3 regions of the Affinirhizobium pseudoryzae genome follow, and region 1 is predicted to be linked to each of the others. Evidence: predicted binding sites of a transcription regulator. Region 1 holds the regulator's gene; each other region holds the start of a gene.
The links. Region 1 encodes LexA, which represses DNA repair genes until DNA is damaged. Its sites were predicted from a motif close to TGTTCNNNNTGTGTTCNG; they were not measured.
Positions count from the first base shown of each region.

Region 2: uvrA (excinuclease ABC subunit UvrA) is a predicted target of LexA. The motif match lies at 7,296-7,313, and genes of this name have one in related genera.
Region 3: G6N78_RS12305 (ATP-dependent helicase) is a predicted target of LexA. The motif match lies at 6,955-6,972, and genes of this name have one in related genera.

Region 1 covers NZ_CP049241.1:3,086,318-3,096,416, reverse strand. Annotated here, with positions in the region: gene G6N78_RS14980 (ComEC/Rec2 family competence protein) at 1-1,167, shown strand, start outside; gene lexA (transcriptional repressor LexA) at 1,148-1,864, opposite strand; gene kdsA (3-deoxy-8-phosphooctulonate synthase) at 2,303-3,151, shown strand; gene G6N78_RS14965 (methyl-accepting chemotaxis protein) at 3,208-5,043, opposite strand; gene eno (phosphopyruvate hydratase) at 5,353-6,627, shown strand; gene G6N78_RS14955 (FtsB family cell division protein) at 6,785-7,102, shown strand; gene pdhA (pyruvate dehydrogenase (acetyl-transferring) E1 component subunit alpha) at 7,248-8,288, shown strand; gene G6N78_RS14945 (pyruvate dehydrogenase complex E1 component subunit beta) at 8,307-9,728, shown strand; gene G6N78_RS14940 (pyruvate dehydrogenase complex dihydrolipoamide acetyltransferase) at 9,744-10,099, shown strand, end outside.
Region 2 covers NZ_CP049241.1:2,930,173-2,940,271, reverse strand. Annotated here, with positions in the region: gene G6N78_RS14150 (peptidylprolyl isomerase) at 1-147, opposite strand, end outside; gene coaD (pantetheine-phosphate adenylyltransferase) at 178-672, opposite strand; gene G6N78_RS14140 (hypothetical protein) at 1,107-1,262, shown strand; gene G6N78_RS25955 (hypothetical protein) at 1,296-1,430, shown strand; gene gyrA (DNA gyrase subunit A) at 1,580-4,399, opposite strand; gene G6N78_RS14130 (MarC family protein) at 4,620-5,249, shown strand; gene G6N78_RS14125 (HPP family protein) at 5,346-6,530, shown strand; gene G6N78_RS14120 (single-stranded DNA-binding protein) at 6,617-7,168, opposite strand; gene uvrA (excinuclease ABC subunit UvrA) at 7,452-10,099, shown strand, end outside.
Region 3 covers NZ_CP049241.1:2,538,197-2,548,295, forward strand. Annotated here, with positions in the region: gene pncA (bifunctional nicotinamidase/pyrazinamidase) at 1-188, opposite strand, end outside; gene G6N78_RS12290 (YeeE/YedE family protein) at 383-1,609, shown strand; gene G6N78_RS12295 (DUF2778 domain-containing protein) at 1,970-3,262, shown strand; gene G6N78_RS12300 (amidohydrolase) at 3,272-4,417, opposite strand; gene G6N78_RS12305 (ATP-dependent helicase) at 4,414-6,912, opposite strand; gene G6N78_RS12310 (efflux RND transporter periplasmic adaptor subunit) at 7,169-8,398, shown strand; gene G6N78_RS12315 (efflux RND transporter permease subunit) at 8,395-10,099, shown strand, end outside.

The DNA of each region.
Region 1 (10,099 bases):
CGCGCCCAGCCGTTGATTTGGAGTGGGGCCAAGTGGGTATGGCTGCTGTTGGCCGGTACCTTTTTCACCTCACTGATCGGCGGGGCGTCAACCGCGATCTTCACCATCGCGCATTTCCATCAACTCACCACCTATGGCCTGGTGGCCAATCTGGCCGCCATGCCGCTGATTTCGTTCGTCATCATGCCGGCGGCACTGGCCGGAATGATTGCCATGCCCTTCGGTCTCGACGCGCCGTTTTTCGCGGTGATGGGGCTTGCACTGGAGTGGGTGATCAGAATTGCCCACACCGTTGCCGCCTGGAACGGAGAGGTTTCCTTCGGTGTGAAGCACGCTCTTTTCCTGCCGCTCGCATCGGCCGGCTTCATCCTGATCGTTCTGTCCAGAACGGCATTGCGCCTGCTCGGCGTGGTGCTGATTGCCATGGCTCTTCTGGTGGACTGGCTGAGCCAGACGCAAAGAATACCTGATCTGCTGATTTCGGAGGACGGCACGCTTCTGGCCTTGCTGCAGAATGACAAGGCCTATGTAAACCGGCCACGCCCGTCCGATTTCCTGTATCGGCAGTGGCAAAGTGCGCATGGGATCGGAGAGACCATCCCGCCGCAGACATCCACCGCCGCACGCCCGGAACCGGAAGAGGCCCCCGAGCCAGCGGGATCCACTGCCGTTAAAGCCACCGTGACCGATGGACCACCCCCGCGACGGCCACCCTTGACGGACGCCGAGTTGCGAACCGCCCGCCAGGCCTTTGCCCGGCAATTTTCAGCGCACACCAGCCGCGGATTTCACTGTGTCCCGTCGCTCGCCTGCACCGCCGTCACAGAACACCACATCAGGATCATGGTCCTGCAGGATTCCCGCTACATCGGTCCTGCCTGCGACGAGGCCGATCTGGTGGTTGCCACATCGACGCGGCTCACCGCCTGCCGGTCCGGCGCGCTTCTCATCACCGGGGAACACCTGCGCCGAACCGGTGCATTGCAACTGTCATTTCCCGAAGCGCCAGGCGCAAGCCGCGACCAGACCGCCTGGGTCCTCACGGCGTCTTTTACCGACGAGTCGCGCCCGTGGCATCAGCACCGGGCCTATTCCTGGCGGACGGGCCGGAACGACAACCAGATCCCGCCGCACCTTGCGCGGCTCATCAGTGGTAACGGCGGATAAGCCCGACGAGCTTGCCCTGCACCTTGACCCGGTCGGAGGAGAAGATGCGCGTCTCATAGGCCGGATTGGCAGCCTCGAGCGCAATCGACGCTCCCTTGCGGCGGAACCGCTTTAGCGTGGCTTCTTCGTCATCGACCAGCGCCACGACGATGTCACCGGCAACCGCCGTGCTGCCATTGCGGATGATCACGGTGTCGCCGTCCAGGATGCCGGCCTCGATCATCGAATCGCCCTTCACCTCCAGCGCATAATGTTCGCCAGGACCCAGCATTTCGAGCGGAACGCTGATTTCGTGCGTGGTGTTCTGGATGGCGGAAATCGGCACGCCGGCAGCAATCCGTCCCATCACCGGGACGGCAGCGGAAGAAGCGCTGTCCTCGGCCACGGCCGTAAGGTTGGGTTTTGCCGGCGGAGCTTTGCCGAGACTGCCTTCGATGACACTCGGGGAGAAGCCGCGCCGGGGTTGCGGCGCCGGTGTATAGGCTTCCGGCAGCTTGATCACTTCGAGTGCGCGCGCCCGGTTCGGCAGCCGTCGGATGAAGCCGCGTTCCTCCAGCGCCGTAATCAGCCGGTGGATGCCGGACTTCGACGCCAGATCCAGCGCATCCTTCATTTCATCAAAAGAGGGGGGCACCCCGGACTCCTTCATGCGTTCGTGAATGAACAGAAGAAGTTCCTGCTGTTTGCGTGTGAGCATGGCGACGATCCTGATGGAAACAAATCCAGAACAGACACTATATGTTCCATATGTGTTCTGCAAGTGCTTAAAATCTGTTGAAGCATGCATCAACGGCGGGAATAGCTCGATTTTTCTTCCCGTAAAGAGAACGTGTTGCCACAAAGCAGTCTTGCGGAAGCGATGGCCAGTCGTTGCCGGGATGACGAAGCTACGCGATTCGCACAGCAGAGGGCGTGCATCCCGGGGCGGCTTTTCGGAAGCGTCTTTTTGCGCGGCGTCGGTGCTCGCCGGTCTGTGCCGCGGTCCCCTCCGATCTGTTGGGTGACAGCGGATCGCTGCGCTGCTAATCAGCGTCCCACAAGCACCGGGGCTGGCGGCCCGTGCGGCAAGGGCCGGCCCCGTGGCAAGGGCGGTGCGCGTTGCAGGTGTGGTTGAGGGTCTTAAGGAGTGAAGCAGATGTCAGTGAAAGCCAATTCGGAAGTCTCGGTCGGCGAGGGGTCCTCTCGTGTCGTGTTTTCCAACAGCGCGCCCTTCTCGCTGATCTGCGGTCCCTGCCAGATGGAGAGCCGCGAGCACGCCTTCATGATGGCGGGTGCGATCAAGGAGATCTGCGACAGGCTTGGCATCGGGCTCGTCTACAAATCGTCTTTCGACAAGGCGAACCGCACGTCCTTATCGGGCAAGCGCGGCATCGGTCTCGACAAGGCGATGGAGATCTTCGTTGATCTGAAGAAGGAATTCGGCTTTCCGGTGCTCACCGATATCCACACGGAAGAACAGTGCGCCCTGGTGTCCGAGACGGTGGATATCCTGCAGATCCCGGCCTTCCTGTGCCGGCAGACGGATCTTCTGGTGGCGGCCGCCAAGACCGGTCGCGTCATCAACGTGAAAAAGGGCCAGTTCCTGGCGCCCTGGGACATGAAGAACGTGCTGGCCAAATTTACCGACAGCGGCAATCCGAACGTGCTCCTGTGCGAGCGCGGAGCCTCCTTCGGTTACAACACGCTGGTCTCCGACATGCGGTCTTTGCCGATCATGGCGGGCCTCGGCGCACCGGTGATCTTTGACGCGACCCATTCGGTGCAGCAGCCGGGTGGTCAGGGTGGATCGACCGGTGGCGAGCGCCGTTTTGTCGAGACGCTCGCGCGTGCGGCGGTTGCCGTCGGTGTGGCCGGTCTTTTCATCGAAGCCCATGATGATCCGGACAACGCACCGTCCGATGGACCGAACATGGTGCGTCTCAGCGATCTCGAACGTTTGCTGGAAAAGCTGATGGCGCTGGACGCCGTTTCCAAGGCGGCCTGAGATGCGGTTGAAGCTCCGGGGGCGGATCGGCTGTCCCTGGAGCTTTGCGATCGGGGTCAGGAGGCCAGACGATAAGGCGCGCCGGCGTGCTGCGCCTTTGCGGTCTGTGTCTGACCGATCTCGAAACGCGCCATCTGGCGGGCGAGGTCCTGCGCATGTTCGGCGAGGTCCTGGCAGGAGGCGTTCGCCTCTTCGGCCATGGCGGCGTTCCGCTGCGTCACCTGGTCCATGTCGTTGACGGCCTGGCTGATTTCGGCAAGTGCGCTGGATTGCTCGCTGGCCAGGCCAACGATCGTTTCGATCAGCTGTGAGACCGCCAGCATCTGGTTTTCGATTACCCCCAGTGTTTCGCCCGTCCGGTTGACGAGTGTCACGCCCGTTTCCACCTGGGTGGTCGAGGTGGCGATCAGCTGACGGATTTCCTTGGCGGCACTGGAGGAGCGTCCGGCCAGTTCGCGCACCTCCTGAGCAACGACCGCAAAACCCTTGCCGGCTTCACCGGCTCTTGCGGCCTCGACACCGGCATTCAGCGCCAGAAGATTCGTCTGGAAGGCGATCTCGTCGATCACGCTGATGATCTGGCGGATCTGTGCCGAGGATTCCTCGATTTTCGACATGGCGGAAACGGCTTCCTGCACGATGCTGGTTGACTGTTCAGCACCCTGTTTCGTTTCCTCCATCCGAACATTGGCGGTGCGGGCGTGGTCGACCGTGGTCTTGATGGTCGCCGTCACCTCGGCAAGTGCGGATGCGGCTTCTTCCAGTGACGCGGCCTGCGTTTCGGTTCTTTGCGACAACTCGTTCGTGCCGCCGGCAATGCTGGAGACACCGGCGCGCACGGCGCCCATGGTGTCGGAAATGTAGGAGAGGGTCTGTTCCAGCGCCTGCAGGCTGCTGTTGAATTGCGCGCGCAGTTGCTCGTAATCGGGGGAGAAGGGCTGCTGGATCCGCGTGGTCAAGTCGCCGCGTGACAGCCGCGCGAGGCCGGTACTGAGTGTCTCGATGACACGCGCCCGTTCGGCATCGTCGGCGCTGCGGCGTGCCATGTCCGCCCGTTCTGCCAGAAGCACACGCTCCCGTTCGTCCTCCTGGCGTTTGCGGGCCGCAATGCGCTCCAGTGCGTTTTCGCGGAAGACGGTGACAGCACCGGACATCTCGCCGATTTCGTCGCCCCGGTCGTGGTATGGCACAGGTTGGGTATAGTCGCCCTTGGCCAGAATGCTCATATAGTCGCGCATGCCAGTCAGCGGGCGGATGGCGCGCCGGTGCATGGCAAACAGACCGAGGACGAGCACGCTTGCAGCGCCGATGGCGGCAAGCAGCGACACGGTGGTCAGCCAGGTCGTTTCGCTTGCAGCCTGTTTTTCTGCCGCGGCAAGAAAAGTATTGGCGCTGCCGACAAGCTTGACGACTTCCTCCTGGTGCTTCTGGAAAGCGCTTTGCAGGGCGGTCACGGCATCGCGCATCTGGCCGGCATCGCCGGATCGTACCGCAGCCGAATAGGGGCCGGCGATGATCTGCCAGAAGGTCTCCGATGTGGGCTCGACGGACCGTGCAAGCTGGTTCTTCAGATCGTCGGCGAGATCCGTTCCGGGCCAGTAGGTCTTGCGTTCGTCGTAACTTTTCTTCAGTTCGGCAATTTTCTGAAGATTTTCCTGGGCCGATTGCGGATGATAGGCGCCTTCCGTCGCCAACAGATACGCTTCGACAAGAAAAAGCGGCGGCGGAAGAATGTCCGCCACCAGGTCTTTTCCGTAGATGATCTGCTGGTAGACCGGGCCGTTGACCCTCAGGCGTTCGAACGCGCTGTTCTGGATCCCGACTGACGTTGCCAGGCCTGCTCCCACGAGACAGCCAAATAAAATGAGACTGCGCGCGATCGTGATTTTCATGAACTGGTTCCCACCCACCTGAGCCGACGGCAAGAGAATCGGCCCTTGTTTCCCTTGTCGTCGCAAAACTCGGACGATTCTGTTGAAAAATAATGAATGGTCTTGCGAATGGCTAAGTTAACCATCGGGAGTTGTTGTGTTTTTCGGACGTTATTACTTTTTGGATATAAGCTGCGCACGTTTTGCCCTTTTCGAGACATCAAGGGTTGTCGTCACACAGTTGGGTTGTCATGCTCCTGCCATTGTATTTTTTGTAACCTTGGATAAGACAGGCGGTAATTTCCACCGCATTGACCAGCAGGAAAAGCCATGACAGCCATTACCGATATCATCGCACGCGAAGTCCTTGACAGCCGCGGCAACCCCACCGTCGAAGTCGATGTCCACCTGGAAGATGGCAGCATGGGCCGTGCAGCGGTTCCGTCCGGCGCCTCCACGGGTGCGCACGAAGCCGTCGAACTGCGTGACGGCGGCAAGCGGTACCACGGCAAGGGCGTCGAAAAGGCGGTCGAAGCTGTCAACGGCGAAATCTTCGATGCAATCGGCGGCCATGATGCCGAAAATCAGATCCTGATCGACACGCTGATGGGCCAGCTGGATGGCACGCCGAACAAGTCGCGGCTTGGTGCGAACGCCATCCTCGGTGTCTCGCTCGCCGTGGCCAAGGCTGCCGCCGAATCGTCCGGCCTGCCGCTTTTCCGTTACGTCGGTGGACCGAACGCCCGCCTGCTGCCGGTCCCGATGATGAACATCATCAATGGCGGCGCGCATGCGGACAATCCGATCGACTTCCAGGAATTCATGATCATGCCGGTCGGCGCGGAAAGCCTGCGTGACGCCGTGCGCATGGGCTCGGAAGTCTTCCATGTCCTGAAGAAGGAACTGGCAGCCGGCGGCCACAACACGAATGTCGGCGACGAAGGCGGTTTTGCACCGGGCCTCAAGAGCGCGCCGGAAGCCCTCGACTTCATCATGAAGTCCATCGAAAAGGCCGGCTATCGTCCGGGCGACGACATCCAGCTGGCGCTCGACTGCGCCTCGACGGAATTTTTCAAGGACGGCAAATACGTCATGGAAGGCGAGGGCCGCACGCTCGAGCCGGAAGCCATGGCGGATTATCTCGCCGAACTGGCCGCCAAGTATCCGATCATCTCGATCGAGGACGGCATGGCGGAAGACGACTGGGACGGCTGGAAGTACCTGACCGACAAGATCGGCTCCAAGGTCCAGCTCGTCGGCGACGATCTCTTCGTCACCAACTCAGCCCGCCTGCGCGACGGGATCAAGATGGGTGTTGCCAACTCCATCCTCGTCAAGGTCAATCAGATCGGCTCGCTGACTGAAACGCTCGATGCCGTCGAGACGGCGCACAAGGCCGGCTACACCGCCGTCATGTCGCACCGCTCGGGCGAAACGGAAGACTCGACGATTGCCGATCTGGCGGTTGCGACCAATTGCGGGCAGATCAAGACCGGTTCGCTGTCGCGTTCGGACCGTATTGCCAAGTACAACCAGCTGATCCGTATCGAGGAGCTTCTGGGTCCTCAGGCGATCTATGCCGGCCGATCGATCCTGAAGGGCTGATCTGGCTCCATCTTCTAAAACGATTACATGGCGGTGCTGCGAGGCGCCGCCATTTTTGATTCCCGAGCGGCAGTCGGTTTTGTCGCCCGATCAACGATTGCTTAAGCATGTTCTGCCAAGGTCGAGCGACGTAATGCGTTGCAGGGCACAATCTCGCATGTGGACGAGACATCACAAAAAACGAAAATTCGGTCGGCTGGTTCTTCCTGCCATCACTGTCGCCTTCGTCTCCTATTTCGGCTATCATTCCGTGCATGGCGATCTCGGCCTCGTCGCAACGGAGAAATTCGAGCGCCTGCGTTTGGAGCGCGATGCCGAGCTTTCCAAGCTGGTGAAGAAGCGGGAGGCGCTGGAGCGTCAGGTTCAGCTGATGAGCGACGGCTCGCTTGAAAAGGATATGCTGGACGAAATCGCGCGATATCAGCTCAATGTCTCGCGTGACGACGAGATTGTGATCTTCAACAGCTATTTCTAAATTAACTGAAATCTAGTTAATCAACGCTTTTTACTTTAAATTCATGGGCTTAATAATCATGTGAGCCATGCATTTATGGCATTGCTGGCCTTTGCTTTCTTGCCTATGGTAGTTTCAACCAAACAAACTCGCAGGGAGGTTATGAATGGCGCCCAAGCAAGCCGCGTCGGCAGCCGGTCGTAAGACGGCGGCAAAGCCTGCAAAATCCAATGGTGGAGCAATCGCTGATTTCGATAAGGCCGAGGAACTCAAGGCCTATCGTGAAATGCTGCTCATCCGCCGCTTCGAAGAAAAGGCCGGCCAGTTGTACGGCATGGGCTTCATCGGCGGTTTCTGTCACCTCTATATCGGCCAGGAAGCTGTCGTCGTCGGCATGCAGATGGCGCTGAAGGAGGGTGATCAGGTCATCACCGGGTATCGCGATCACGGTCATATGCTGGCCTGCGGCATGAGTGCGCGCGGCGTTATGGCGGAGCTTACCGGTCGTCGCGGCGGTCTTTCCAAGGGGAAGGGTGGCTCGATGCACATGTTCTCCAAGGAAAAGCATTTCTACGGCGGCCACGGCATCGTCGGCGCGCAGGTCTCGCTCGGCACCGGTCTCGGCTTTGCCAACAAGTACCGCGGCAATGACAATGTCTCGCTCGCCTATTTCGGCGATGGCGCGGCCAACCAGGGCCAGGTCTATGAAAGCTTCAATATGGCGCAGCTGTGGAAGCTTCCGGTCATCTACGTGATCGAGAACAACCGCTACGCCATGGGCACCGCCGTGTCGCGCGCCTCCGCCCAGACGGATTTTTCGCAGCGCGGTGCCTCCTTCGGCATTCCGGGCATGCAGGTCGATGGCATGGATGTGCGCGCCGTGAAGGCTGCAGCTGACGAAGCTGTCGAGCATTGCCGCTCCGGCAAGGGTCCGATCATCCTCGAAATGCTGACCTATCGCTATCGCGGCCACTCCATGTCCGACCCGGCGAAATACCGCTCCAAGGATGAAGTGCAGAAGATGCGCTCCGAACATGACCCGATCGAGCAGGTGCGTCTGCGTCTGGTGGAAAGGGGCTGGGCGTCGGAAGACGAGTTGAAGGCCATCGACAAGGATGTCCGCGACGTCGTGGCCGACTCGGCCGATTTCGCCCAGAACGATCCGGAGCCGGATGTATCCGAGCTCTACACCGACATTCTGCTCTGATTTCGGGGAGGGAACCTCATGCCGATCAATATCCTCATGCCCGCCCTCTCTCCGACCATGGAAGAAGGCACGCTGTCCAAGTGGCTGAAGAAGGAAGGTGACACCGTCACCTCCGGCGACGTCATCGCCGAAATCGAAACCGACAAGGCAACCATGGAAGTGGAAGCCGTGGACGAAGGCGTCATCGGCAAGCTGCTGATCGACGCCGGTACCGAGAACGTCAAGGTCAATACGCCAATCGCCGTCCTGCTACAGGAAGGCGAAAGCGCCGATGCCATGTCTGCCGCACCGGCAGACGCGCCGAAGGCCGATGCCGATGCACCGGCTGCAACCTCCGATGCGGCGGGTGGCAAGGCCCGCGAAGCGGCCGACGAGCCGGCTTCGTCTGCCGACAACAAGGTTCCGGCTCAGCCGAAGACCGAAGTGGCCGCCGATCCGGATATTCCGGCCGGTACCGAAATGGTGATGACCACGGTGCGTGAAGCACTGCGCGACGCCATGGCGGAAGAGATGCGCCGCGATGCGGACGTCTTCGTCATGGGCGAAGAGGTCGCCGAATACCAGGGCGCCTACAAGATCACCCAAGGCCTGCTGCAGGAATTCGGCGCCAATCGCGTCATCGATACCCCGATCACCGAACACGGCTTTGCCGGCGTCGGCGTCGGCGCTGCGATGGCGGGCCTGAAGCCGATCGTCGAGTTCATGACCTTCAACTTCGCCATGCAGGCGATCGACCAGATCATCAACTCGGCCGCCAAGACGCTTTACATGTCCGGCGGCCAGATGGGCGCTCCGATGGTGTTCCGTGGCCCGAACGGCGCGGCTGCCCGCGTGGCCGCCCAGCACAGCCAGGATTACGGCGCCTGGTATAGCCACATTCCGGGCCTCAAGGTCATCCAGCCGTACACGGCAGCCGATGCCAAGGGTCTTCTGAAGGCGGCGATCCGCGATCCGAACCCGGTCATCTTCCTGGAAAACGAAATCCTCTACGGCCAGTCCTTCGAAGTGCCGAAGATGGATGATTTCGTTCTGCCGATCGGCAAGGCGCGCATTCACCGCGCCGGCAAGGATGTCACGCTCGTTTCCTGGGGCATTGGCATGACCTATGCGGTCAAGGCCGTCGCCGAACTGGAACAGGCCGGCATTGATGTCGAACTGATCGACCTGCGCACGCTGCGTCCGATGGATCTTCCGACCGTCATCGCCTCGGTCAAGAAGACCGGCCGTCTGGTGACGATCGAGGAAGGCTACCCGCAGTCGTCGGTCGGCGATTTCATCGCCAACTCGGTGCAGCGCGAAGCCTTCGATTATCTCGACGCGCCGGTGCTGACGATTGCCGGCAAGGATGTGCCGATGCCCTATGCGGCCAACCTTGAAAAGCTCGCTCTGCCGAATGTCGGCGAAGTGGTCCAGGCCATCAAGGCCGTTTGCTACAAGTAACGGGAGGGCAGGCTCATGCCGATCAACATCACCATGCCCGCCCTCTCTCCGACGATGGAAGAGGGCAATCTCGCCAAGTGGCTCGTCAAGGAAGGCGACACGGTCAAGTCCGGCGATGTGATCGCCGAAATCGAGACCGACAAGGCCACCATGGAAGTCGAAGCCGTCGATGAAGGCGTCGTCGCCAAGATCGTCGTGCCGGCCGGCACCGAAGCCGTCAAGGTCAATGCGCTGATCGCGATCCTTGCTGCCGAGGGCGAGGATGTGGCCGCCGCTGCTGCCGGCGGTGGCGCTTCCGCAGCGCCGGCACCGAAGGCCGAGGCTGCTCCGGCGCCCTCGAAGTCGGAAGCGGCACCCGCCGCTCAACCGGC
Region 2 (10,099 bases), 160 kb from region 1:
CTTCGGCGCAACCTCCGGCATCAGCTGCACGACCACCGGGCCATCCTTCAGCTGGATGGTGAGAAAGTCATCGGCAGCGGCGAGCGCCTGCGAGACGAAGGAGGCGGCGGCAAGCGCACCGGCAAAGGCAAGGGTCATCAATTTCATCGGACAACTCCGTTTGGGAATGAAGAACAGTCAGCGTTTCAGCTTCTGTGTCAGCGCATCAAGAACGGCGTTCGGCACGAAGGCCCTCACGTCGCCGCCCATCGAGGCGATCTGCCGGACCAATGTGGCCGTAATCGGTCGCGAGGCGGTGCCGGCAGGCAGGAACACCGTCTGGATGTCCGGCGCCATCTGCGCATTCATGCCCGCCATCTGCATTTCGTAATCGAGATCCGTGCCATCCCGCAGGCCGCGGATCAGGATTTTCGCGCCGTGATCGCGTGCGGCATGGATCACCAGATTGTCGAAGGAAACAACCGTCAGCGTCTCCATCCGTTCCGGAACGACCTCCGCCAGCGCGCGGCGGATCAACTCCGCCCGTTCTTCGAAGGTGAACATCGGCACCTTGCCCGGATGGACGCCGATGCCGACAACCAGACGATCGGCCACGCTCAGCGCCTGGATCAACACGTCCAGATGTCCATTGGTCATTGGGTCGAAGGAGCCGGGATAGAAGGCGGTCGTCATGTCACCTCTTGGGGCATACGGGCTGGCGATTCCTTGGCCTTGTGTCACGCCGGAGCCGGCTTCGCAAGCACCGGTGGCGATGAACCGCGGATGAATGTCCCGTTCAAGCCTGTTTCAGACCCGGAATGCTTTAGTGCCATCACTGACCGGATGCCGAGAGGCGATGAAGAACCAAGGCCGGTCGGATGGAGACCAACGATGCTTGCCGTTCTCGTTCTCACCGCCGTGCTCGTGTCCTTCGCAATCGAATGGATGATGGACCCGGCCTGAGGCAAACCCTTAAAGATTCCTGAACGCCAGATGAACGGCGCTTTCAGGGTGGCTTCAGAGGGAAACGGTTAAAGCCCGTTCATACTGGTGCGGAACATGTTCGCATCGAACGCGTTCTAGAGACAAGAAGGAACTTGGAAATGTTTGCCAAGAGGAAAACGGCCATGCCGGACACGATTACGATGATCAATCTTGTCTGGACAGCCATGATCGCCGTCATGATGACTGCTACTTTCACTCTCTACCAGGGCAAGTCTGACGCGCCTCATTTCAATTATACCCAGCTCACGGGTCAGTATAACGAGCAGCCCTATTACTGAGGGCTAAAGCTCACGGAGACAGGAGTTACTGCCATGTACCTTGCCATGATTGTGCTCACCGGTTTGATCAGCACCATGTTCGTCGCATCCGTGGCAAGCTCCATTACAGAACTCCGTCGCGAGCGCGAAAATCTTCGCGACTTTGCCCGACGCCACAGTGCATTCTGACTTCCCCTCCCAGGACGAAGACAACCCTCCCAACAAAAAAGCCGGGTCATGCAGCCCGGCTTTTTTGTTGTCCTCACCCCGTTCAGAAACCTGAACGGATATTGATGTGAAGAGCGGGCGGTGACATCACGCCACCCGCCCGCCATTTCTCATTCGGTCTCGCCGCCCGGTGCCGGTTCGCCGAGGTCACCGGTTTCCGCGGTGATCTCTTCGGCCAATACGCCGTTTTCTTCGTCACCTTCCGGTTCGCTGATGCGCTCCACGGAGACCACTTTCTCGTCCTTGGCCGTCGAGAAGATCGTCACACCCTTCGTCGCACGGCTGGCGATGCGGATTCCATCCACCGGCACGCGGATCAACTGGCCGCCGTTGGAGACGAGCATCAACTGGTCCTTGTCCTCGACCGGGAAGGCGGCAACCAGTTCACCGATCTCGTTGGTCTTCGAGGTGTCGGTGGCGCGGATACCCTTGCCGCCGCGACCGGAGGTACGGAAATCGTAGGAGGAGGAGCGTTTGCCGAAGCCGCGTTCGGAAATCGTCAGGACGAACTCCTCCTGCGCCTTCAGATATTCGTAGCGTTCGTCGCTCAGCTGACCTTCTTCGGTCACTTCCTCGCCAACAAGCGCGATATCCTCTTCATCGACCCCCGCGGCACGGCGTTCGGCAGCCGAGCGCTTCAGGTAGGCGGCACGCTCCCAGGGCTCGGCCGCCACATGGCCGACAATGGTCATGGAGATCAGGCGATCGCCTTCAGCGAGCGTAATGCCCCGCACGCCGATGGAATTGCGGCCGGCAAAGACGCGCACGTCCTCGACGGGGAAACGGATGCACTGGCCAAGCGCCGTCGTCAAAAGCACGTCGTCGCCCGGCAGGTTGAGGTCCGTATTCGGCGGCGAACAGGTCTCGACCGACAGGATCTCGTCGCCCTCTTCCTCCAGCTTCATTGCAATCTTGCCGTTGCGGTTGACCTGGATGAAGTCCGACAGCTTGTTCCGGCGCACGGTGCCGCGCGTCGTCGAGAACATCACGTCGAGATTGGCCCAGCTGTCCTCGTCCTCCGGCAGCGGCATGATCGTGGTGATGCGTTCGCCGGGTTCCAGCGGCAGCATGTTGATGAGCGCCTTGCCACGCGATTGCGGCGTACCGATCGGCAGGCGCCAGACCTTTTCCTTGTAGACGATGCCACGCGAGGAGAAGAACAGAACCGGTGTGTGGGTGTTGGCGACGAACAGACGCGTGACGAAATCCTCGTCGCGCGTTGCCATGCCGGAGCGGCCCTTGCCGCCGCGACGTTGCGCCCGGTAGGTGGTGAGCGGCACGCGCTTGATATAGCCGAGATGCGACACGGTGACGACCATGTCCTCGCGGGCGATGAGATCCTCATCGTCCATGTCCGGACCGCCATCCATGATTTCGGTGCGGCGCGGCGTGCCGAACTCGTCGCGAACGCCGATCAGCTCGTCCTTGACGATCTGCTGGATGCGCAGGCGCGACGACAGGATGTCAAGGTAATCGCTGATCTCGGCGCCGATCTTGTTCAACTCATCCGCGATTTCATCGCGACCCAGCGCGGTGAGGCGCGCCAGGCGCAATTCAAGAATGGCGCGGGCCTGTTCTTCCGAAAGGTTGTAGGTGCCGTCTTCGTTGATGCGGTGACGCGGGTCATCGATGAGCCGGATAAGGGATTCCACATCCTTCGCCGGCCAGCGGCGTTCCATCAGCTGTTCGCGGGCGGTTGCCGGGTCCGGAGCCCTGCGAATCAGGTTGATCACCTCATCGATATTGGCAACCGAAATGGCAAGACCGACCAAGACATGCGCACGGTCGCGCGCCTTGCGCAGCAGGTACTTCGTACGCCGGCTAACGACTTCTTCGCGGAAGTTGACAAAGGCCTTCAGCATGTCGATCAGCGTCAGCTGTTCGGGCTTGCCGCCATTCAGCGCCACCATGTTGCAACCGAAGGATGTCTGCAGCGGCGTGTAACGGTAGAGCTGGTTCAGGATGACGTCGGCATTGGCATCGCGCTTCAATTCGATCACGACCCGATAACCCTGCCGGTCGCTTTCATCGCGCAGATCGGAAATGCCCTCGATGCGCTTTTCGCGCACCAGCTCGGCGATCTTTTCGATCATCGTCGCCTTGTTCACCTGGTAGGGAACTTCATCGATGATGATCTGCTCGCGATCACCGCGCATCGGCTCGACGCGGGCACGGCCGCGCATGATCACCGAGCCGCGGCCCGTCTCGTAAGCCGACTTGATGCCGGACCGGCCGAGCACGAGCGCACCCGTCGGGAAATCCGGCCCCGGAATGATCTGCATCAGCTCCGGCAGTTCGATCGCCGGATTATCGATCAGCGCGATACAGCCGTCGATTACTTCCGAGAGATTGTGCGGCGGAATGTTGGTCGCCATGCCCACGGCAATGCCGCCCGCGCCGTTGACCAGAAGGTTCGGGAACTTGGCGGGCACCACGACCGGCTCGGACAGCGTGCCGTCATAGTTGTCGCGGAAATCGACGGTTTCCTTGTCGAGATCGTCGAGCAGCGAATGCGCCACCTTCTGCAGGCGGCATTCCGTATAACGCTGGGCGGCCGGCGGGTCACCGTCGATGGAGCCGAAATTGCCCTGACCGTCGATCAGCGGCATGCGCAGCGACCAGTCCTGCGCCATGCGGGCGAGCGCATCATAGATCGCCGCATCGCCGTGCGGATGGTATTTACCCATCACGTCACCGGTGACACGTGCCGACTTCACGTATTTCTTGTTCCAGTCCAGCCCGAGTTCGTTCATCCCGTAGAGGATGCGTCGATGAACCGGCTTCAGACCGTCACGCACGTCGGGCAGCGCACGGCTTACGATGACGCTCATGGCGTAATCGAGGTAGGAGCGCTGCATCTCCTCCATGATGGAAATAGGTTCGATGCCGGGAGGCAGCTTTCCGCCGCCGGGGGTGCTCTGCTCAGTCAAATCGGATACGATCTCTGTTCGGAATCAGTTGTTTCTTTATAGCGGAACGGCTGTGCGAACGCCAATTTGCGCGATGGTTTTGAACAGGCTTTTGCGCCATTTGCAGGGCATTTCAACACAACGCCCCTCGGGGGCCTCAGGCAACAGCTGTTTGTTCACGCAATGTGGTCTATCCTTGCCGGAGACATTCGGCAAGCACGGGAACAGGGAGAATACCGGATTGGCGACCGCAGACAGCATCATGAGCGCGTTCACGACGCTCCTCGTCACCTTGGATCCGCCCGGCCTTGCCCCGATCTTCCTCGGCCTGACCGCCGGGCTGGATCGCGCCCAGCGCCGGCAGGTCGCTCTCCGCGGCACCTTGATCGCCTTTGCGATCCTGACCGTCTTTGCGCTCTTCGGCGCCGGCATTCTCTCGGTGCTCGGCATTTCCATGGGGGCCTTCCGCATTGCGGGTGGCCTGCTTCTCTTCTGGATCGCCTTCGAGATGATCTTCCAGAAGCGCAACGACCGCAAGGAAGAGACCTCCAAGGCGGCCATCACCATCGACCATATCCAGAACATCGCCGTGTTTCCGCTGGCCCTGCCGCTGATTGCCGGGCCAGGCGCCATTTCGGCAACGGTCCTTCTCGCCGGTTCCTTTGCCGCACCGCTCGACAGGGCCATTCTGATCGGCATGCTGGTCGTCACCATGGCGATCGTGCTGGCGGCGCTGTTGGTGGCCGACCGGCTGGACCGGATCCTTGGCGTCACCGGCCGCGCGATCCTGACCCGTCTGCTCGGTGTGCTGCTGGCCGCCCTCTCCGTCCAGTTCGTCGTGGATGGTGTCCGTTCGGCCTTCGCGCTCTAAATCGCAAAGCTGCCGCACCCGTTTGCGCGACCTGTTCTTAAGACCGAGCGCCGCCAACGCCGCGGCGTCCCCTCCTTCGAAACGATCTTCGCCCGCATGACCATGAATTTTCACCGTTTCCTGCCGGCCACCGCACCACTCAGCCTGCGGCAGCGCATCCGTGCGCCGCTCGGCGCGCTGATCGGCATCACACTCACGGCGCTCGTCGGCCTTGTCGCCGTCCGCCAGGGTCTGCCGCTGCCGGCCATCATCGCCCCCATGGGCGCGTCCGCCGTGCTGCTGTTTGCCGTGCCGGCAAGCCCTCTGGCCCAGCCCTGGTCGGTCGTCGGCGGCAACGGCATTTCGGCGATCGTCGGCGTCATTGCCGCCTCTCTGATCCCGGAACCGGCCCTGGCGGCCGGCGTGGCGGTGTCGCTCGCCATTGCCGCCATGACGGCCTGCCGCTGCCTGCACCCGCCCGGTGGTGCCGTGGCGCTGACGGCGGTTGCCGGCGGGGTCGCCATCCGCGATCTCGGTTTTGGTTTTGTGCTGTGGCCCGTGCTCGGCAATTCGCTTCTGCTGCTCGCGGTCGCTCTGCTGTTTCATCGACTGACAAAGGGCACCTATCCGCACCGCCTGCAGCCGGCCCTCAAGCGGCATGAGACCGATGATCCCGCCGCCGCCGCCCGGATCGGCTTCACCTCGACCGATCTCGACGAGGTGCTGAAGGACTACGACCAGTTCCTCGATATCGACCGCGGCGATCTTGAAACCATCCTGCGACGGACGGAACTGCGCTCCTATCGGCGGCGCGCCATCCATGTGGCGTGCGACAGCATCATGTCGCGGGATGTCGTGGCCGTTGCGCCGGACACGCCGCTGAAGGAGGCGCACGAGCTGATGCGCCGGCATCATTTTCGCGCGCTTCCGGTGACGAACGAGCAGGCCGAAGTCGTCGGCATCGTCACCCAGAGCGATTTTCTCTACAAGCCGCGCTGGGTCGCGGGGCGACCGCGCATCGGCATCATCCAACGCCTCAGCCTGGCGTTTGCCGGCACCAGCGCGCCGAACGACACGGTAAAGGACATTATGACCACGCCGGTGCGTACCGTGCGACCCGAGACGCCCGTGGCCGACGCCATCATCCTGTTTGCCGAAGGCGGACTGCACGACCTGCCGGTCGTTCGCGACGGCAACAAGCTCACCGGCATCATCTCCCAGTCGGACGCCCTTGTCGCCATGCTGGAAGACAGACGGCCGGCAGAGGCCTCCACCTCACACCGGCCGACAGAACCGACCTGACAAACCAGTCTGATCAGGCCTACGTTCCGGATCGGAGAACGCGCGCCAGCCGAAGCCGGGGCGTTCTCCGCCATCCAGTCTCAGCCTCAGAACGGAATGTCGTCGTCCAGATCACGCGCAAAGCCACCGCTGCCACTGCCGGATGACTGGCTGCCGCCACGGCCGGAGCTTGCCGGCGCGCGATCATAATCGTCATAACCGCCGCCGAAATCCCCTCCACCGGCATTGCCACCGCTGCGACCGCCGCCATAACCGACATTGCCGCCGCTCTGGCCCTCGCCGCCGCCACGACCATCGAGCATGGTCAGCGTCGAGTTGAAGCCCTGCAGCACGATTTCCGTGGTGTAGCGATCATTGCCGTTTTGATCCTGCCACTTGCGGGTCTGCAGCGCGCCTTCGATGTAGAGCTTGGCGCCCTTCTTGATGTATTGCTCGACCACCTTGCAGAGGCCTTCGTTGAAGACCACGACATTGTGCCACTCCGTCTTTTCGCGACGCTCGCCGCTGTTGCGGTCGCGCCAGCTTTCCGACGTCGCGATGCGCAGATTGGCGATCGGCCGGCCGTCCTGCGTGCGGCGGATTTCCGGGTCCGCACCGACATTCCCGACCAAAATCACCTTATTGACGCTGCCAGCCATTTCATCACCCTGTCTGCCGCCTCGCGCGGCCATTCGCCTTGGTTTGTTCTCAGTGGTTTGTGGCGACCAGTGTAAACCATCCCCGCCGGCCGCAGGAAACCATACGGGCTTAATCCACAAGCAAATTTGTTCTTTATTTGTTCTAGTATTTCGCTATGATCCTGTCAACATCCTTGGACGTAGGAGTCGAATCGAAAGCTGCATGTGCGGCAAGTCTCGGCTCGACAGCCGCCGAGGGATCACTACATAAGAGGACTTGTCCTCCCAAAGAGCCTTTTCCACGATGAGCGAACTGAAGACGATTTCCATCCGCGGCGCCCGCGAGCACAACCTGAAGGGCATCGACCTCGACCTGCCCCGCAACAGCCTGATCGTGATGACCGGCCTGTCCGGGTCGGGCAAATCATCGCTCGCCTTCGATACAATCTATGCGGAAGGCCAGAGACGGTATGTCGAAAGCCTTTCGGCCTATGCGCGCCAGTTTCTGGAAATGATGCAGAAGCCGGATGTCGACCAGATCGACGGCCTGTCACCGGCGATCTCGATCGAACAGAAGACGACGTCGAAGAACCCGCGCTCGACGGTCGGGACCGTCACCGAAATCTACGACTATATGCGCCTGCTGTTTGCGCGGGTCGGCGTGCCCCATTCGCCGGCGACGGGCCTTCCAATCGAGAGCCAGACGGTCAGCCAGATGGTCGATCGCGTTCTCGCCTTCGGCGACGGCACCCGCCTCTACATTCTGGCGCCGATGGTGCGCGGTCGAAAGGGCGAATATAAAAAGGAACTGGCGGACCTGATGAAAAAGGGTTTCCAGCGCGTCAAGGTCGACGGCCAGTTCTACGAGATCGCTGACGTGCCGGCCCTCGACAAGAAATACAAGCACGATATCGACGTGGTGGTGGACCGCGTTGTTGTGCGCAATGACATCGGCGCGCGACTGGCGGACAGCCTGGAGACCTGCCTGAAGCTGGCGGATGGCCTGGCGGTGGCGGAGTTCGCCGACAAGCCCCTGCCGCCGGAGGAAACCGCAGCCGGCGGTTCGGCCAACAAGTCGCTGAACGAAACCCATGAACGGGTTCTGTTTTCGGAAAAATTCGCCTGCCCGGTCTCCGGCTTCACCATTCCGGAAATCGAGCCGCGGCTGTTTTCGTTCAACAATCCCTTCGGTGCCTGCCCAACCTGTGACGGTCTCGGTGCCCAGCAGAAGGTGGATGAGAACCTCATCGTGCCGGAGGCGGAGCGCACCTTGAAGGATGGCGCGATTGCGCCCTGGGCCAAATCGACATCGCCCTACTACAATCAGACGCTGGAGGGGCTCGGCAAGGTCTTTGGCTTCAAGCTGACGGATCGCTGGTCGAAACTGTCGAGGGAGGCACAACGGGCCATCCTGCAGGGGACCGAGGAGAAGATCGAGTTCAGCTACGTCGATGGCGCCCGCTCCTACAAGACGACAAAAACCTTCGAAGGCATCGTGCCGAACCTCGAGCGCCGCTGGAAGGAAACCGACAGTGCCTGGGCGCGGGAGGAGATCGAGCGGTATATGTCTGCCGCCCCCTGCCCCGCCTGCGCCGGCTACCGCCTGAAGCCGGAGGCGCTCGCGGTGAAGATCGACCGGCTGCACATCGGTGAAGTGACGGAAATGTCGATCAGGCTGGCGCGCGACTGGTTCGAGGCGCTGCCCGAGAAACTGACGGCCAAGCAGAACGAGATCGCCGTGCGGATCCTGAAGGAGATCCGCGACCGACTGCGGTTCCTCAACGATGTCGGCCTGGATTACTTAAGCCTCTCGCGTTCCTCGGGGACGCTCTCGGGCGGCGAAAGCCAGCGCATCCGGCTTGCCTCGCAGATCGGCTCCGGCCTCACCGGCGTTCTCTACGTGCTGGACGAACCGTCGATCGGCCTGCACCAGCGCGACAATGCGCGCCTCCTCGACACGCTGAAGCACCTGCGTGATATCGGCAATACCGTGCTGGTGGTCGAACACGACGAGGACGCGATCCTGACCGCCGATTACGTCGTCGATATCGGCCCGGCCGCTGGCGTGCATGGCGGCCAGGTGGTCGCGGCCGGCACGCCGAAGGAGGTCATGGCCCATCCGAAATCGCTGACGGGCAAATATCTCTCCGGCGAACTCGGTGTCGCCGTGCCTGCCGAACGGCGCAAGCCGAAGAAGGGCAAGGAGATCAAGGTTGTTGGCGCCCGCGGCAACAATCTCAAGAGTGTCACGGCTTCGGTGCCGCTCGGCCTGTTCACCGCCGTTACCGGCGTCTCCGGCGGTGGCAAGTCGACCTTCCTGATCGAGACGCTCTACAAGGCAGCGGCCCGCCGCGTGATGGGTGCGCGCGAAATTCCCGCGGACCACGAGCGCATCGACGGGCTGGAATTCATCGACAAGGTCATCGATATCGACCAGTCGCCGATCGGCCGCACGCCGCGCTCCAATCCGGCCACCTATACCGGTGCCTTCACGCCGATCCGTGACTGGTTCGCCGGCCTGCCGGAAGCCAAGGCGCGTGGCTATCAACCCGGCCGCTTTTCCTTCAACGTCAAGGGCGGCCGCTGCGAGGCCTGCCAGGGCGACGGCGTCATCAAGATCGAGATGCATTTCCTGCCGGATGTCTACGTCACCTGCGACGTCTGCCACGGCAAGCGCTACAACCGCGAAACGCTGGACGTTCTGTTCAAGGGCAAGTCGATTGCCGACGTGCTGGACATGACGGTGGAAGAAGGCGTCGACTTCTTCTCCGCCGTGCCGGCGGTGCGCGACAAGCTGCAGGCGCTGTTCGAGGTCGGGCTCGGCTATATTAAGGTCGGCCAACAGGCCAACACGCTCTCCGGCGGCGAGGCGCAGCGTGTGAAACTGGCGAAGGAATTGTCGAAACGATCGACCGGGCGCACACTCTACATCCTGGATGAGCCGACCACCGG
Region 3 (10,099 bases), 550 kb from region 1:
CCGGCATGCTGCGAGGCGAAGCTGCCGTGATTGGCCGGGTGCCAGTCCTGCGAGGCGGTGATCAGGTCATAGGCGCCGTCCTCGATCAGCCGGTTGATGATCGTCACGATCGTGTCCCCCTCCGGCACCGGCAGGTTGCCGCCCGGGCAAAAACCGTTCTGGACATCGATGATCAGCAGGGCCTTCATGGTTGTCTCCAATTCTCCACTTGAGCACCATGCCAAGCAGGACGCGCGCAATCAAGCCGCCGTTGCCGCTGCGCGTCATCCTCCTCGCATCAGGCAAACTATTCCGGCAATCGCCGGTAACATTGGTAAGGCATGCTTCGAAGTGGAGGGCATGGCGACCTATCTTCGGCTCAGTCCTTTCAGGAGATTTCATCATGGCTTTTGCACAGACTTCGCCCGCCGGGCGGGCGTCGAACCTTCCGCCACTCGGTGCGCCCGGCCTGGTCGCGCTGGTGGTGCTGGTCGTCGGCACACTTTGGCTTGGCGCTGCGTATGGAACCGCGCAAGGCGCGCTCTTCCTCATCGGCGGCGGTCTCGGGATTGCGCTTTATCACGCCGCCTTCGGTTTCACCTCCGCCTGGCGGGTGTTCATCGCCGAGGGCAGGGGGCGCGGCCTGCGCGTCCAGATGCTGCTGCTCGCGCTCGCGGTCATCCTGTTTTTCCCCGCGCTCTCCAGTGGAACGCTGTTCGGCCATGAGGTGCGCGGCAATATCTCTCCGGCCGGTATTGGCGTGATTGCCGGCGCCTTCATGTTCGGCATCGGCATGCAGCTTGGTGGCGGTTGCGCGTCTGGCACGCTGTTTACCGCCGGCGGCGGCAATGCGCGCATGCTGGTGACGCTGTTCTTTTTCATCGTCGGGTCGCTCTTCGGCACGATCCACTTCGACTGGTGGGCAAGCCTGCCATCGCTCAAGCCCGTCTCGCTCTACCAGCCGTTCGGTGCGCTCGGCGGCATTGCGGTCTCGCTCCTCATCTTCGCCGCTATCGCCGCGCTGACCATCTATGTCGAACGCCGCCGGCATGGCAGCCTTGAGCAGGAGGCGCCATCACCCCGTCAGGGCCTGCAGCGCTACCTGCGTGGCCCCTGGCCGCTGGTGGCGGGTGCCATTGCGCTCGTCACCCTCAACTTTCTGACGCTCGCCATTGCCGGCCGCCCCTGGGGTATCACTTCGGCCTTCGCGCTCTGGGGGGCGAAGGGCGCGCAACTCATCGGCATCGACCCGACGCAGTGGGCCTACTGGCAGACGCTGGGCAATGCCAAGGCGCTGGCGGCCAGCGTGTTCGCCGACATCACCTCCGTCATGGATTTCGGCATCATTGCCGGGGCCATGCTGGCGGCGGCGCTGGCGGGGCGGTTCGCACCCTCCTTCGACATTCCGCTACGCTCGGTGCTGGCGGCGGTCGCGGGCGGCCTGCTCCTTGGTTATGGCGCCCGTATTGCCTATGGCTGCAACATCGGCGCCTATTTCTCCGGCATCGCCTCGGGGAGCCTGCACGGTTATCTCTGGGCGGTCGCGGCCTTTGCCGGCAACGTCATCGGCGTGCGTCTGAGGCCCTGGTTCTTCTTCGAACGCAGCGTGCCGCGCCGGGCGGATGGCTGAAAAAGCCCTCAAATTGACAAAAGTGAAGCGAAGCTGCGGCATTTTCGACATCCTGCCGCGGCTTTGCCGCATTCACATTAAAGTTTAGCCCCATCGAACATATATCGCGTGAAAGGGACACACAGGGGCGCTTGTAAACACATTGGTTACCATAATCCGTCATTGTTTCAGCTTGTCAGCACACGAAGCTCGCTCTGTTCAGCGGGCGGTGAAGTGGTGCCGACAGCAGAGTTCCGGTCCGTTCGTGCCGGGTGTTTGTATGACGGGTAAAGGGTAACGCGTATCATGGCATTGGCTTTTGCAGCGGCGCAGGCCGCATCTCCATCCCGCCGCCCATCCGTTTCCCGATCGAAACCCCCGTTGCAGTCCGGGCTCCTCAAGGCGACCGCTGCGCTCGGGTTGACCCTTGCCGTTGGTGGCTGGATGATCGGCGCCCTTGCCACCGTGCAGAGTGTCGCCTCGGTCAAGCCGCACGGATTTTCCTACGACCTGCGTGCATCGCTCGATCTGAAGCCGATCCTGGCACCGATGTCCGCTGAACAGCGGGCGCTGAAGATCGCCAAGTTCTCCCGCCTCTCGACACTGGCCGCGCCGAAGGGCGCGCGCCTGGAGGGGGCACATCTCGCGCATCTCGAAGCCCAGCGCCCGTCGGAAAGCACCGTCAAGGATACGCTGTCGCTCGCCTTCGCCCGTGAGCAGGCGGAAAAGCAATTTGCGGCACTCGCCGAAAAGCGGCCGGCGGATTCCGAAGTGAAGGGCGTGCTGGCCGCCGCCCTGCAGGATACGGTTCTGGTGGCGCCGCCGAGCGAGACCGCCTGGGACGCCAATCCGCCCGGCAATGCCGATGATGGCCAGGTGGAGGTTGCCGACCTGCAGAGCCCGGCGGAACTGGCCGTGGCCGAAGCAACCGGACCCATCGAAGACAACAGCCTGCCCATGGCCGGGCCGCTTCCGGTCGGACGTCCGCCGGCAAACGCACTGGCCATGGCAATCGCCCCGTCTGCCGCAAAACCGGCAGCCCGTGCGCCGGTCGTCGCAGCGGACGAAGACGAGGAAGAGGCGCCGAAGGCGCTCGCCTTCGCCAAGCCGGAAAACCCGATGAAGAGCACGGCACGCTCCGTTCCGTGGCCGGATCAGGGCACCAAGATCGCCGTCTACGACATCACGGCGGGCAAGGTCTACATGCCGAGCGGTGCCGTCCTGGAAGCCCATTCCGGCATCGGCCCGATGCGCGACAACCCGAAATTCACCCATGTGAAGATGCGCGGACCGACACCGCCCGGCACCTATAAGCTGTCGATGCGCGAAAAGCCGTTTCACGGGGTTGCCGCCATCCGCCTGACGCCGACCGATGGCATTGCGCCCCTCGGCCGCACAGGGCTTCTGGCGCATACCTACCTGCTGCGCAGCGCGCCCGGCGATTCGCACGGCTGCGTCGCGTTTGCCCAGTACGACAAGTTCCTGAAGGCCTATCAGCGCGGTGAAGTCACCCACATGATCATCGTGCCGCGGCATGACGGATCGATCCCGATGGCGGCGCTGCGCAAGATCAACCCGCGCGCCAGCACGTCGTCCAACGTCGCGGCAACGCCGGTTTCGTCGGACGGCGACAACCGCCGTACGCTGATGGATTATCTGAAGAACGACGGCTGAGGTGCTGCCTCAGCCGAGCAGGTCCTCGGCGATCCGCAGGAAGATGCGCGAACCGATCTCAATCAGCGCATCCGGGAAGTCATAATCGGGATTGTGCAGGGCCGGGTGGTTTTCGCCGGAGCCTAAAAAGAACATCGCGGATTTCGAGACCGTGCCGAATCGGCCGAAATCCTCCGAGGCGCGAAACGCCTTGCCGTCCTCGAACGGCAATTCTTCCGCCGCGATCGCCCGGCGGATCATGGCGGCGGCCTCCGCATCATTGCGGCAATGGCCGAACTCATCGTGATAACGGAACGTGACGCCGAGGCCATGCGCCTCCGCCGCCTCGCGCGCCAAGCCCTCGGCCTTCTCCTTGAGTGCCGCCATCTGATCGTCGGACACGGTGCGCAAGGTCACCCAGATCTCGCCGTCGCCCGGTGCAATCCCGAAGGCCGCTTCGCCGATCGTGACATGGGTGACGGTCGCGAGCGTCAGGTCGCCGTCGTCGAGTGTACCCTTTGCCAGTGTGGCAAAGGCTGGAATGAGGGCGGCAATCGCGGGGCCGGGCGAAATCCCGGTCTCCGGCATCGAGGCATGCGCCGTCTTGCCGGTCAGACGGATCATCAAGCCGGAGGAGGCACAGTTCGCCGGTCCGTCCTTGATCCAGCTTCTGCCGAGCGCAATGCCCGGCATGTTGTGCCACGCAAAGGAAAAATCCGGCGTCAGCGGCTTGAACTTGGCATCCGCGAGCACGGCCGCCGCGCCCGCGCCGTTTTCCTCCGCCGGCTGGAACAGCAGCACCACGCGGCCGCGTGCCGGACGTTTGCGCTGGAAGGCGAGGGCGAGGGCGCCGAGCGTTGCCATATGCCCGTCATGGCCGCACATATGCCCCTTGCCCGCGATCCGCGACCGATAGGGCAGGTCGGAGATTTCGGCGATGGGCAGCCCATCGAGTTCGGCGCGGAACATGACGGTCGGACCCGGCGCGTGGCCGCTGAACACCGCCGCAACCCCGGTGCCGCCAAGGCCGGTGACGATCATATCCGGCTCTGTCGTCTCCAGGAAACGCACGACCTCCGCCGCCGTCTGATGCTCCTCGCCGGAGACCTCCGGCATCGTGTGGAGATGGCGGCGCCAGGAGGTGAGGTCGGCGAGATCGGAGGCGGTGAGGGTCATCCGACTTTCTCCACAAACCCGTCCAGCACGCGTTTTTGCCCCGCGCGGTCGAAATCGATGGTCAGCTTGTTGCCTTCCACGGTCACCACATTGCCATTGCCGAACTTGATGTGGAACACGCGGTCGCCGACCGCGAACTTCGACGGCTGGTCGGCGACGGACTTGGCGATGAGTTCTCCCTCGATCGTCTTCGTGCGCGGTCCGCTTTCGCCGTAGCCGATGCGCTCCACCGCGTGGCCGGAGCGGCTGCCCCAGTTGTCGCGCGTCGCATCGCTTTTGTTGGCCTGGGCGCGTTTCCAGCCGGGCGTCGAATAGGAATTGGCAAAGGGATCGGCCTTGTCGAAGCGCGATTGGCCGTAACCGCCGCGGCCATAGCCGCCATATCCGCTGTCGGCTTCTGCCACATCGACATGGGCCGGCGGCAGTTCGTCGAGGAAGCGCGAGGGCATGGTGGATTGCCAGAGGCCGTGGATGCGCCGGTTGGAGACGAACCAGATATGGCAGCGGCGTTTGGCGCGTGTGAGGCCGACATAGGCGAGGCGGCGTTCTTCCTCCAGCCCGGAGCGGCCACCTTCGTCGAGCGCCCGCTGGTGCGGAAACAGGCCTTCCTCCCAGCCGGGCAGGAAGACGGTATCGAACTCCAGCCCCTTGGCCGAATGCAGCGTCATGATTGAGACGGCATCCATCTCCTCGTTCTGCTCGGCATCCATGACCAGCGAGACGTGTTCGAGGAAGCCGCGCAGGCTCTCGAAGGCCTCCATCGAGCGGATGAGTTCCTTCAGGTTTTCGAGCCTTCCCGGTGCTTCCGCCGACTTGTCGTTCTTCCACATGTCGGTGTAACCCGACTCGTCGAGGATCTGCTCGGCCAGCTCCGTATGGGGCGTTGTTTCAAGCAGTTCCGACCAGCGCTTGAAACTTTGAATCACGTCGAACAGCGCCTTGCGCGCTTTCGGTTTCAGTTCGTCGGTCTCGATCATGTCGCTGGCAGCCGCCAGCATCGGAATGTCGCGGGCGCGGGCGTAATCATGCAGCGCGCGCACCGTCGTGTCGCCCAGGCCACGCTTCGGCGTGTTGACGATCCGCTCGAAGGCAAGATCGTCCGCCGGCTGGCAGACCATGCGGAAATAGGCCATCGCATCGCGGATTTCGAGTCGCTCGTAGAAGCGCGGGCCGCCGATGACGCGGTAATTCAGGCCAAGCGTGACGAACCGGTCTTCGAATTCGCGCATCTGGAAGGAAGCACGCACCAGGATCGCCATGTCGTTCAGATTGTGCTTCTTGCCGGAGGCATCGCCGCGCTGCAGCTGCTCGATCGTTTCACCGACGGCGCGCGCCTCTTCTTCCGAGTCCCAGGCGGCGTGCACCACCACCTTTTCGTCGTCCGGTTCGGAGCGTTCGGTGAACAGCGTCTTGCCGAGCCGTCCTTCGTTATGGGCGATCAGATGGCCGGCGGCGCCGAGGATGTGTTCGGTGGAGCGGTAGTTGCGCTCCAGCCGGATGACCTTGGCGCCCGGAAAATCCTTTTCGAAGCGCAGGATGTTGTCGACTTCCGCGCCGCGCCAGCCATAGATCGACTGGTCGTCGTCGCCGACGCAGCAGACGTTCTGGGCGACATCCTTCGGCCGCTGGGCAAGCAGCCTCAGCCACATATATTGAGCGGTGTTGGTGTCCTGGTACTCGTCCACCAGGATATAACGGAAGCGCTGGTGGTATTCCTTCAGGATATCCGGGTTGCGGCGGAAAAGATCGATCGGATGCAGCAAAAGGTCGCCGAAATCGCAGGCGTTCAGCGTCTTCAGCCGCGCCTGGTAGGCGGCGTAGAGCTCGCGGCCTTTGCCATTGCCGAAGGCGCGGGCATCGCCCTCCGGAATGTCCTTCGGTGTCAGGCCCTTGTTCTTCCAGCCGTCGATCATGCCGGCAAACTGGCGGGCCGGCCAGCGTTTGTCGTCGAGGCCTTCCGCCTGGATCAGCTGCTTGACGAGGCGGATGACGTCGTCGGTGTCGAGAATGGTGAAATCGGAGCGCAGGCCGGCCAGTTCCGCATGCCGGCGCAGCAGTTTCACGCCGATCGAGTGGAAGGTGCCGAGCCAGGGCATGCCTTCGACCGCACCGCCGACGAGGACGCCGATGCGCTCCTTCATCTCGCGCGCCGCCTTGTTGGTGAAGGTCACGGCCAGGATCTGGCTCGGGAAGGCGCGGCCGGTGGCGAGGATATGGGCGATGCGGGTGGTCAGAACCCGTGTCTTGCCGGTGCCGGCGCCGGCGAGCACCAGAACGGGACCGTCAAGGCTTTCCACCGCTTCGCGCTGTTCCGGGTTGAGGCCGGAGAGATAGTCCGGTGCCCGGTTCTGGTCGCGGGCGGCCATGGCGCGCGCGGCAATGCCAAGGCCGCCGGTGGCCGGCGGTTGCGGGGCAGGGGACTGGCCGGGCTTGTGGCGCGGGGCGTGATCCGGCTCTTCATCGAAGAACGGAATGTCATCGAAACTGTTCGTCATCAGGCCAATCTAATGATTCCGGAAGAACATGGCCATAGAGCATGTTCTGGTTTTATTCCAGCATGCGTCCGCAAGAGGCGCAAAATACGGCAGAACCAGCCGATCAAGCGGCAGGATTAAGGCCGCTAACGATGATTTCACGCCAGCGTGATGGTTTTCAGATTACAATTCGGCAAGGTTGCTCATCCAAGCATTGCCGAACAACCGTAGAGACATGATACTTCGCCCGAAAATTGTTCTCCCCTCGGAGTTGTGAATGCGAATCTGGAAGCAAGTGCTCCTCAGTCTTGCCGTGCTGTTTGCCGGTCTCTGTCTCTGGCTGTTCGTTCGGCCTGATGCGGCATCCACGCTTGTCAGGGTCGGGGTGCCGCAGTCGCTCATTTCGATGATCCAGCCTGGCGCAGGGGAGAGTGCCGGCAATAACCGTTCTGCGCAAAGCGGTGCGGGTCAGGGGGCACAGGGTGCCGGGCAAGGGAACGGCCCGCGGGCCGGTCAGGGAACGGGCCCCGGCAGCGGTGCACCGCGTGGCGCGCTTGTGGTGGTCGAGGCGGCCGATATGGGAACGGTCAACGACCGGCTGGCGGCGATCGGCGACGGCCGGGCGATCCAGACGGTTGTTGTCATGCCGCAGGTCAGCGGTACCATCACCGAAATCAACGTGTCCTCCGGCCAGCGGGTCAAGAAGGGCGACGTGCTGGCCCGGCTCGACAATGACGAGCAACTGATCGAGCGCGACAAGGCGCAGGTGGCATTGCGCAGCGCCCAGGAGAAATCGCAGTCCTACAAGAACCTGCAGAGCGTCCCGCGCCTTGACGTGCTGGACGCGCAGATTGCCGAGGAATCGGCGAAGCTTGCGCTCTCCACTGCTGAACTCAACCTGCGCCGGCGCGATATCGTGGCGCCGATCGATGGTGTCGCCGGCATCGTGGCCGTCAATGTGGGCGACAATGTCACCACGCAGACGAGCGTCGTGACGCTGGATGACCGCTCGAAGATCCTGGTGGACTTCTGGGCGCCGGAGCGGTTCGTTGCGCAGTTGCAGCCCGGCCAGCCGGTTGAGGCGCATGCGGTCAGCCGTCCCGGCGATTCCTGCAACGGCGAGATCGAATCGATCGACAACCGCGTCGATTCGGCCAGCCGCACCATTCGTGTGCGGGCGAAGATCGACAATGCCAAGGACCTGTTACGCGCGGGCATGTCCTTCAACGTTACCATGCGGTTTTCCGGTGAACCCTATCCGGCGGTCGATCCGCTTGCCGTCCAGTGGGACGCGGAAGGCGCCTATGTCTGGAAGGTGGCGAACGAAAAGGCCGAGAAGGTGCGCGTGCGCATCATCCAGCGGAATTCCGACCGGGTCCTCGTCGATGCCGCGCTGAACGCGGACGACATGATCGTGATCGAGGGCCTGCAACGGGTACGCCAGGGCCAGCCGGTGCGGATCCAGGGGGCGCCTGCGCCGAAGGTGGCGGAGGCGGCGCGCACATGAGCGAGAACACCGAGATTTCCACCGACAAAGCCAAGAGCACGTTCACCGCGCTGTTCGTCCGCCGACCGATCCTCGCCGCCGTCATCAACACGCTGCTGGTGGTTGCCGGCCTTGCCGCCTTCGTGGGTGTGGAGGTGCGCGAACTGCCGGATGTGGACCAGCCGGTCATCACCGTGCGCACCACCTATGACGGCGCCTCGCCGCAGACGATCGACCAGGAACTGACGCAGGTCATCGAAGGTGCAGTTGCCCGCGTCAGCGGCCTGAAGGCGCTCTCGTCGGAATCGCAGTTCGGCTCCAGCCGGGTCACGATGGAATTCTCCGACAATGTCGATCTCGCGGAAGCGGCGAACGATGTGCGTGATGCGATCGGCCGTGTGACCGGCCAGCTGCCGGACGATGCCGACGACCCGCGCATCGTCAAGGCGGATTCCGATTCGCAGCCAATCATGCGTGTCGCCGTGACCTCGCAGACCATGTCCATGGACGACCTGACGCAGCTGGTCGATAACGAGATCGTCGACCGGCTGGCGGCCGTCGAAGGGGTGGCGGATGTCGAAACTTACGGCGACCAGGAAAAGATCTTCCGGGTCGATATCAATCAGGCGGCGCTGGCGAGCCGCGGCCTGACGATCGCGGACGTCTCCAGCGCGCTGGCAACGGCAGCGCTGGACGTTCCGGCTGGTTCTCTCACCAGCCGCACGCAGGATATCGTGGTGCGGGCGACGGCAAATTTGTCCACGCCGGAGGATTTCGGCAATGTGCTGGTGAAGGACAATATTCGCCTGCGCGACGTGGCGAACGTCCTGCTTGGCGCCGATGACGGCACGACGACGCTGCGCTCCAACGGCGTCCAGGGCATCGGGCTCGGTATCATCCGCCAGGCGCAGTCGAACACGCTCAACATCTCCACGGGCGTGAAGGCGGTCGTGGATGAGTTGCAGAAGGCGATGCCGGAAGGCACACGCGTCTTCGTCACCAGCGATGACGCCGTCTTCATCCGGGGCGCCCTGCACGAGGTGGAACTGGCACTCGGCCTCTCGGCGCTTATCGTCGTTGTAGTGCTTTATCTCTTCCTGCGCGATTGGCGCGCCACCCTCATTCCGGCGCTCACCATGCCAGTGGCGCTGATCGGCACGCTGACCGCGATCTATCTCGTCGGTTTTTCGATCAATATCCTGACGCTTCTCGCCATCGTGCTGGCGACCGGCCTCGTCGTCGATGATGCCATCGTTGTGCTGGAAAATATCGTGCGGCGGCGCACGGAAGGCATGGGGCCACGGGCGGCGGCGGTGCTTGGCACGCAGGAAGTCTTCTTCGCGGTGCTGGCGACCACGGCGACGCTGGCTGCGGTCTTCATTCCGCTCTCCTTCCTGCCGGGTCAGCTGGGTGGCCTGTTCCGCGAATTCGGCTTCGTGCTGGCCTTCGCGGTGGCGCTCTCCTCGATCACCGCGCTCACGCTCTGCCCGATGCTCGCTTCCCGCATGCTGACGCGGCCGATGAGTGAGCCGAAGGGCCTGCTGCCGTCCTTCGGTGCCCTGTTTGCGCACGTCTATGCCTCCAGCCTGCGCTTTTGCCTGAACGCGCCGCTGGTGGTGATTGCCGGCTCGCTGCTGTTTGCCTTTGCCGCCTTCGTCACCTTCGGCACGATCAAGAGCGAGTTGACGCCGCAGGAAGATCGCTCCGCGGTGCTTTTGCGGT